Regions from separate parts of the Arthrobacter sp. zg-Y877 genome, predicted to be linked through region 2. Evidence: riboswitches for the same ligand, from Rfam matches in the RefSeq annotation. Region 2 holds a riboswitch; the other holds the start of a gene.

Region 1 (4,205 bases), on a different contig from region 2:
GGGGGCCGCTCAGCTTCCTGGCACGGGAATTGCTGGACGCCATGCCTCCGGTGATCGCGGAGCTGAATTAGCGCAGGCCTGTATCCCCGCCGGATGCCCCATAGCTCCGGGATGGCCCATATCCTGAGGGTATGACTGCGAACGAATACCGGACCGGACCGGCGGGGCGTCCACCGGCGTCGATACCGTGGCTTTCCTACCGCTTCACCCGGCGGGATGCCGTGGCGGCCGGATTCTATGTCCTGTTCCTGCTGGTCTTGAGTTTCGCACCGGGGCTCATTTTCCCGGTGCTGGTGATGGTGGTTCCGGATCCCCTCACCGCCTCCTACGTCCTGAACCTGGGCTTCTACGCAGTTGCCGGCCTTTTGGCCTTCCTTGCGGCCCGCCCGTATGTGGTGCGGGAAACGAAGATCCTGGCCACCCGCCCGGTGCTGACGCTGTCTCTGATTCCCGCGGGCGTCATCATCATGCTCATCGCCACCATGGCCGCTGTCCTGGTGACAGGGGATGTCCAGACCGCAGCGAACCAGGAAGCGGTCCAGGGGTTTGTCGGGTCCGTCTCGCCCTGGCTGATCATTCCCCTGATCGTGGTGCTGGCGCCCTTTGTGGAGGAGTACATCTTCCGGCACCTGCTGATCGGCAAGCTCAGCCGGTACTGGAATATCTGGGCCTGCGGCATCCTGTCGGTCCTGTTGTTCGCGTCCATCCACGTCGTGGGCAAGGAATCCCTCACCCTGCCGGTCCTGGTGCCTTACCTGGCGATGGGTGCCACCCTGGTCGGCCTCTATGTCTGGGCGGGCAACAACTTCATGCTGTCCTACGGGGTGCACGCGGCGAAGAACCTCCTGGGGGTGCTGGTGATGTACGCGGTCCCGCCGGAGCTGCTTCAGCAGTAGCCGGGCCTCGCCGCCGGAGAAGTGGGTGCCTGAGCACTGCGGTAGCATCGCCACCAACCGGTCAATAATCCGGCAACAATGGGGGACAACATGGCAATCGGCTCGGCGTTTGGAATTTTGTATCTGCTCGCGGTTATCGGGGTTTCAGTCCTGGTGGTGTGGGCGCTGGTGTTGGTGATTATCTTCCTGCGGCTGCGCATCGCCCAGCTTCGTGGCGTGCCCGGCGAAACCGGAGAACCCCTGTAGCACCGAGCCGCCCCGGCATCCGGATGCCGGGGCGGTACGGCAGCTAGGAGCCGGCCTTTTCGATCTGCTCAGTTTCCGGTGCCCGCACCAGGGAGCCGTTGCATGGAACCACCCGCTCCGGCCGGGCTAAGTAGAAAAAAGAACTCCGCGCACCGGACTCGAAGCCGCCGGGCACCATCAGCGTGGAATAGCGCTGGCACCACTGCGGGGTGTCGACGGCGGCCGCCAGTGCGGTGGCAACGGCCGGAACGTTGTGGAACCACATCAGGTGCTGGATTCCTTCGGACACCAGGTAAATGAGGTCCAGCTGCGGATCGGCCGTGGCTTCGACGTCCGACCACTGCTCCCAGCCCTCGAGACGGCGGCCGTGGATCCAATGGATGTTGTGCCCCGGCGCGAAGCCGCTGCAGTTGCTGAGACCGGATTTGCTGACACTGGAAATGCTCACAGTGGGTTCCTTTTCAGGTTGTCCTTGCCTGCAACGGACGAAGCAGGCCGCTTCGTCATCCGAACCACCCGCCGAACAGTGGGGTTGGTGTGGGGCCAGTCGGAGCTTTTATGCCCGGTTTCCCGGGCGGAGGCCACATCTCGTGAAGCTGAAAACTACTTTAGCGGAGGCCGCCGACATTTCGACAGGGGCCATTCCCGGGTGTGCGGCGGTGAGCGTTCCGGTGGGTGCGCCGGGCGGACCGGAACGGCGGCAACGAAAACTTCCGCTCGCAGAGCTCGCGAAAGTTATTAAAGCCGCCTAACCCGGCCCGTCCGGCGCCATAGTCCGCAGCTCGCCTTCCGTCCGCGGAAGGTCCCGGGGCCGAATACCCTCGCACACTCCCCACCAGAGGTGGGCCCGAAGGATGCGACAGCCGGGATGAGGCTCCGCTCCTCACCATCCGGGGCATTGCGGAAGGTGACGGACGCACGAAGGCGCCGGGAGGAGACGGACCCACGAAGGGGTTTGGCAGGAGTCGACGCACGCCCAAGGCGGGGCGGGAAGCAGCGGACCCACGAAGGGCTTGGCGGACGGTGACGGACGCACGAAGGGGTCTGGGGGAGGCGGCTTTAATATTCTCCGCGAGCTCTGCGAGCGGGGAATTTCGTTGCCGCCGGATCCAGGCCCCGAAGGTGCCAAGGTTCCAGCCCGCTGGGGTGGGCACCCCAGGGACCTACCGGCGACTTACCGCCAGCCGGCCCCCGGGGCGACGAGCTTGACGATGCTTTCCAGCAGCTGCGCGTTGTAGTCCACGCCGAGCTGGTTCGGCACGGTCACCAGGACCGTGTCCGCTTCCTGAACGGCGGCATCTGCAGCCAGCTCCGCGGCGATGACGTCCGGTTCACCGATGTAGCTCTTGCCGAACCGGGCCAGGCCGCCGTCGAGGTGGCCCACCTGGTCGCGGCCTTCGGCCTGGGCGCGGAGTCCGAAGTACCGCCGGTCCGCCTCGGTCACCAGGGGAATGATGCTGCGGCTGACGGACACACGCGGTGTGCCCTGATGCCCGGCGTCGGCCCACGCCTGCCGGTACACGGCGATCTGCTCGGCCTGCAGCTGATCGAACGGCACACCGGTGTCTTCGGTGAGGAGGGTGGAGCTCATGAGGTTCATGCCCTGCTCTCCGGTCCATTTGGCGGTGGCCCGGGTGCCGGACCCCCACCAGATGCGGTCGGGGAGACCGGGGGAGAGGGGGTCGACGGCCATGGCGCCGGTGCTGCCGGTCATGGCCGGATCGGCCTGCGCCACACCTGCTCCGGCTATGGCGGCCCGGAAGACTTCCGTGTGCTGCCGGGCCATCTCGGCGTCGGAGGAATCCGGGCCGGGAACGTAGCCGAAGGACTCATAGCCGCGCAGGGCCGGCTCGGGGGATCCCCGGCTGATGCCCAGCTGCAGCCGTCCGGCGCTGATCAGATCGGTGGCTGCAGCATCTTCGGCCATTCCGATCGGATTCATGTAACGCATGTCGATCACGCCGGTGCCCAGCTCGATCCGGCTGGTCCGGGCGGCCATAGCCGCGAGCAGTGGGAACGGTGCGGAGAACTGCGGTGCGAAGTGGTGGACCCGCAGATAGGCACCATCCACCCCGACCTCCTCCGCAGCGACGGTCAACTCAACCTGCTGACGCAGTGCGTCCCCCGCTGAAGGGGTCAGCGACCCAATCGCATTCCGGTAATGTCCGAAGGACAGGAACCCTATTTTCTTCATATCAGCTCCAGCGCCGGAGCGGTCGGCAGTATTCCCGCTCACATGCAGGACAGCGAAAGGAAGCAGCTCCAATGCACATCACCATAATCCCGGGCTACCAGGGCTCACCGCCGGAGCAGTGGCAAAGCCGCTGGGAGGCAGAGCTGCCCGATGCCACCCGCATCTCGCCGTCGTCGTGGGACGAACCCGATCTGGAGGACTGGATGGCCGCCCTGGACCGGTCCGCCGGAGCGCGGAACGGGCAGACGGTCCTCGTTGCGCACAGCCTCGGCTGCCTGGCCGCAGTGGAATGGCTGCATCGGAACCCCGACGGCGCCCGCGGCGCGTTCCTGGTCAGCCCGCCGGATCCCGTTGCTGCCTCCTTCCCGCAAGTTGTTGAAACATTCCGGAATCCGCGGATGGAGGAACTGCCCGTTCCCGGCCTGCTGATTGCCAGCCAGAGCGACCCCTATTGCGCCCTGCCCGCGGCACGGAGCATGGCCGCAGCCTGGAACGTGCCCGTCATCGATGCCGGCGAGGTGGCCCACATCAACGAAAAGAGCGGTGTGGGGTCCTGGCAGCAGGGCCGCGACCTGTTCACCGCCTTCACCGCAGGGCTGGGGGAACGGCCCGCAATCGGATAAGAATGGGCACATGGATCTTCCGGTGATGCCTCCGATTGCCCCGATGCTGGCCAAATCCGTCAGCGCCCTGCCCCGCGGGGACTACCTCTACGAACCAAAGTGGGACGGGTTCCGGTCCATCATTTTCCGGGACGGCGACGACGTCGAAATCGGCTCCCGGAACGAAAAGCCGATGACACGGTACTTCCCGGAACTCGTCGACGCCCTCCGCACGAATCTTCCCGAGCGGTGCGTGGTGGACGGCGA
Region 2 (4,205 bases):
GAGCTGTGGGAGCGATTCTCCTTCTACGGCATGCAGGGCATCCTGCTGTACTACATGTACTACAGCACCACCGACGGCGGCCTCGGCATCGACGAAGCCATCGCCGTCTCCCTGGTCGGTGCGTATGGCGGTGGCGTGTACCTCTCCACCATCCTCGGTGCATGGCTGGCGGACCGCGTCTTCGGCGCCGAACGGGTGCTGTTCTACGCCGCCGCACTGGTCATGCTGGGCCACATTTCCCTGGCCGTGCTTCCCGGCGCCGTCGGACTGGCCGCAGGCCTGATCCTGATCGCCCTGGGTTCCGGCGGCGTCAAGGCCAATGCGACATCGCTCGTCGGCACCTTGTACGACGAGAAGGACCAGCGGCGCGACGCCGGCTTCTCCATCTTCTACATGGGCATCAACATCGGTGCCCTGATCGGCCCGATCCTGACCGGTCTGGCCTGGACCGAGTACGGCTTCCACTACGGCTTCGGCCTGGCCGCCATCGGCATGGCCATCGGTCTGGTGCAGTACGGCGTAACCCGCAAGAACCTGCCCGAATCCGCACATCATGTAGCCAACCCGCTCCCGAAGCAGCAGTACATGAAGGTCGGGCTCATTGCCGTGGCCGGTCTGGTTGTTATTGCGCTGGCCGTTGTCTTCAACATCCTGACCGCCAAGAACCTCGCCGTGGTCATGGCGGCCGTGGCCATCGTGGCTTCCGTCGCCTACTTCGTCATCATCCTCAGCAGCAAGAAGGTGAACCAGGTGGAACGCCGCCGGGTGTACTCCTTCATGCCGCTCTTTATTGCCAGCGCTGCGTTCTGGGCCTTGTTCCAGCAGCAGTTCACGGTGGTTGCCATGTACGCGGACACCTCCCTGAACCGCAGCATCTTCGGCTGGGAAATGCCGCCGAGCTGGGTGCAGTCCATTAACCCGGTCTTCATCATCATCTTCGCCGCGGTCTTCGCCGGTGTGTGGACCAAGATGGGCGACCGCCAGCCGTCCTCCCCGCTGAAGTTCGCCATGGGCCTGGCCGTGATGGGCCTCGCCTTCCTGGCCTTCATTCCGTTCTCCGGAGGTGCCCCGAACAGCACCCCGCTGCTGGCCATGGCCGGCATCCTGCTGCTGTTCACCTTCGCCGAACTGTTCCTGTCCCCGATCGGCCTGTCGGTGGCAACCAAGCTGGCTCCGGAAGTCTTCCGGACCCAGATGGTGGCCCTGTTCTTCCTGTCCGTCTCCCTGGGCACCACCCTGGCCGGCTGGCTGGCACAGTTCTACGATCCCGCAACCGAGGTCAGCTACTTCACCTTCAGCGGCGTCACCGCAATCATCCTGGGCATTGCCCTGGCTGCGGCGACACCGTCGATCAAGAAGCTCATGGGCGGCGTGCGCTAGCAGCACCCCGCACCACTGCAGCAGGGACGGCGGCACCGGAACTCTCCGGTGCCGCCGTCCTTTTTTGTGTCCGCTTGTGTCCGCAGACATGCTTGGCTGTGCCCCGGAACGTGGTTAGGATGGGTCCCAGCTTCAGGAGACACGGCCGCCAAGCTCCGACTTGGCCGTGCACCAACCCCATGCTTCGCGGGTGGTTCGGATGACGAAGCGGCCTGCACCGCCCTTCCGGGCGTCCGGTGCCGGCAAGAGCACTGCTTCCCAAGGATGACTGCCATGCGCAAAAGCACTGACCGCATTTTGACCACCCACGCCGGTTCCCTTCCCCGTACTCCTGAACTGCTGGCCGCGAATGCGGCACGCGAAGCCGATCCCGCAGACACCGGGGGTTACGCGGAGCTACTGCAGGCCGCCGTCGCCGACCTGGTGGCCCGCCAACTGAAGGCCGGCATCGATATTCCGAACGACGGCGAATACGGCCACGCGATGTCCGCCGACGTCGACTACGGGGCCTGGTGGTCCTATTCCTTCTCCCGGCTCGCCGGCCTGAGCGTGGCCGAAACGGGAATCTGGGACATGGAGCCGCACCGCTCCGAACCGGGCAGTGTGGTCCTCACCAGCTTCGGCGACCGCCGCGACCGGCAACGCTTCTCCGCGGCCTACTCCGACCCGTCCTCGGGCATCACCACGGGCGCGCAGAAGGTCTTCCCGAAGGTCACGGGCCCGGTGGAATACACCGGGTACGACGCCGTGGCGAACGACATTGCCAACCTCAAGGCGGGATTGGCGTCGGCGGGGCTGACGGAAGGCTTCCTGGCGTCACTGTCCCCCGGGTCCTGTTCCCGGATTGCCAACGAGTACTACGCCACCGAGGAAGAGTTCATTTTCGCGTGTGCGGACGCCATGCGCGAGGAATACCTGGCCATTGCCGACGCCGGGCTGATTGTCCAGATCGATGACCCGTCCATCGCGGAGAACTGGGACCAGATCAATCCCGAACCGTCCGTCGAGGACTACCTCAGGTTCACGCAGGTCCGTGTGGAGGCCCTGAACTACGCCCTGCGCGGCATCCCGGAGGAACAGGTCCGGTTCCACCTATGCTGGGGCTCCTGGCACGGGCCGCACACCACGGACATCGAGTTCCGGCATCTGGTGGACACCCTGCTGCGGATCAACGCGGGCGGCTACAGCTTTGAAGCCGGAAACGTGCGGCACGAGCACGAATGGCGGGTCTGGGAGGACACCAAACTGCCGGACGGCAAGGTCATCCTCCCCGGCGTCGTCTCCCATGCCACCAACGTGGTGGAGCATCCGGAACTGGTGGCGAACCGGATCGAGCGTTTCGCCGGGCTGGTGGGACGGGAAAACATCATTGCCTCCACTGACTGCGGGCTGGGCGGACGGGTGCATCCCCAGATCGCGGCCGCCAAACTCGAGGCCCTGGGCGAGGGTGCCCGGCTGGCAAGCAGCCGGCTCTGGTAACCCAACAGCGGTGCCGCCGGCCCGCTCGTGCGGCGGAAAAGCCCTTTCCGCGGCGTGCGGAACCAGCCTCGTCAGCGGTCCAGCCCGGCACTGACCAGCACGAGCATCCCGCTCACGGCGGCCAGGGCGCCCAGCGCGCAGATGGTGTTGAACGCCGCCGCTCCGAGCTGCCGCCGGCCCCGGGCGAAGAGGATACCGGCAGTAATCCACGCCGCGGCCAGGACCAGGACGGCCAAGGGGCCGGCGGCGAAACCCGCAGTGTTTTCCGCCCAGCTGGGCAGCCGGAACGCTGCCCGCTGCGTCCAGAAAAACCACAACACCGGGGCGGCGCAGAGGTAAAGCACGTTAAAACCCACCATGAGCGCCCGGGTGCCGCGGCGCAGGCCCTGCGGCACACGCTCCCGTGCTGGACCAAAACCGCCTGAAACAGCCACTATGCTCTTCCCCCTGACACTCCCTGGCTTCCCGCCGCCAAGACTTCGGGATAGAGCCTAAGGCCCCCGGCCCCGGTTTCCCTGCAGGGCCGTGTCTGCCGTCTGCGCCGTTTCTTTGGCATGCTTAGGGGTATGTCTAATCGTGCCGGCCAGCGTGCCGAACCTTCCGACCTTGTAGATCTCACTGCGCTTTTGGACGCCTATTACGACGTCGTCCCGGATCCAGCCAACGTTGCACAGCGCGTGGCGTTCGGAACCTCCGGGCACCGGGGCTCCTCCCTCAACGGTGCCTTCAATGAGCAGCACATTGCCGCCATTACCCAGGCGATCGTGGAGTACCGCACGTCGGCGGGCATCACCGGACCGCTGTTCATGGGCAAGGACACGCATGCACTGTCCGAACCGGCACAGAACACGGCACTTGAGGTCCTGGCCGCCAACGGCGTGAACGTACAGATCGACGCGCGCAACGGGTTCACGCCCACCCCCGCCGTCAGCCACGCCATCCTCCGGCACAATGCCACCCGGACCGAGCAGGCCGACGGCATTGTTGTCACCCCGTCACACAACCCGCCCGCGGACGGCGGCTTCAAGTACAACCCGCCCACCGGCGGGCCGGCCGGTTCCGATATCACCAACTGGATTGCGGACCGCGCCAACGAGCTGCTGGAAAACGGCCTGGCCGGCGTCCGCCGCATCCCCCTCGGCGAAGCGCGCCTGGCGGACTCGGTGGGCACCTATGACTTCCTGGCGCACTATGTGGAAGACCTCCCCGCGGTCCTGAACCTCGACGCCATCCGCAGTGCAGGGCTCCACATCGGCGCCGATCCCCTGGGCGGTGCCTCCGTGGACTACTGGGGCGCCATCGCCGAGCGGCACCACCTGAACCTGACCGTGGTCAACCCCAACGTG

What was found. Region 2 has a riboswitch for S-adenosylmethionine ahead of QNO03_RS11425 (cobalamin-independent methionine synthase II family protein). Riboswitches for the same ligand answer to the same signal wherever they lie in the genome.
Region 1: linked by a shared signal. The riboswitch ahead of QNO03_RS06810 (hypothetical protein) and the one ahead of QNO03_RS11425 (cobalamin-independent methionine synthase II family protein) in region 2 are both predicted to bind S-adenosylmethionine.

Annotation. Positions count from the first base shown of each region.
Region 1 covers NZ_JAUCPU010000002.1:571,450-575,654, reverse strand. The annotation lists gene QNO03_RS06825 (NAD(P)H-hydrate dehydratase) at 1-71, shown strand, start outside; gene QNO03_RS06820 (CPBP family intramembrane glutamic endopeptidase) at 132-896, shown strand; gene QNO03_RS06815 (hypothetical protein) at 987-1,142, shown strand; gene QNO03_RS06810 (hypothetical protein) at 1,186-1,590, opposite strand; SAM riboswitch class IV at 1,606-1,738, opposite strand; gene QNO03_RS06805 (LLM class flavin-dependent oxidoreductase) at 2,317-3,336, opposite strand; gene QNO03_RS06800 (RBBP9/YdeN family alpha/beta hydrolase) at 3,408-3,959, shown strand; gene QNO03_RS06795 (ATP-dependent DNA ligase) at 3,970-4,205, shown strand, end outside.
Region 2 covers NZ_JAUCPU010000007.1:124,192-128,396, forward strand. The annotation lists gene QNO03_RS11420 (peptide MFS transporter) at 1-1,380, shown strand, start outside; SAM riboswitch class IV at 1,511-1,635, shown strand; gene QNO03_RS11425 (cobalamin-independent methionine synthase II family protein) at 1,654-2,859, shown strand; gene QNO03_RS11430 (hypothetical protein) at 2,931-3,293, opposite strand; gene pgm (phosphoglucomutase (alpha-D-glucose-1,6-bisphosphate-dependent)) at 3,426-4,205, shown strand, end outside.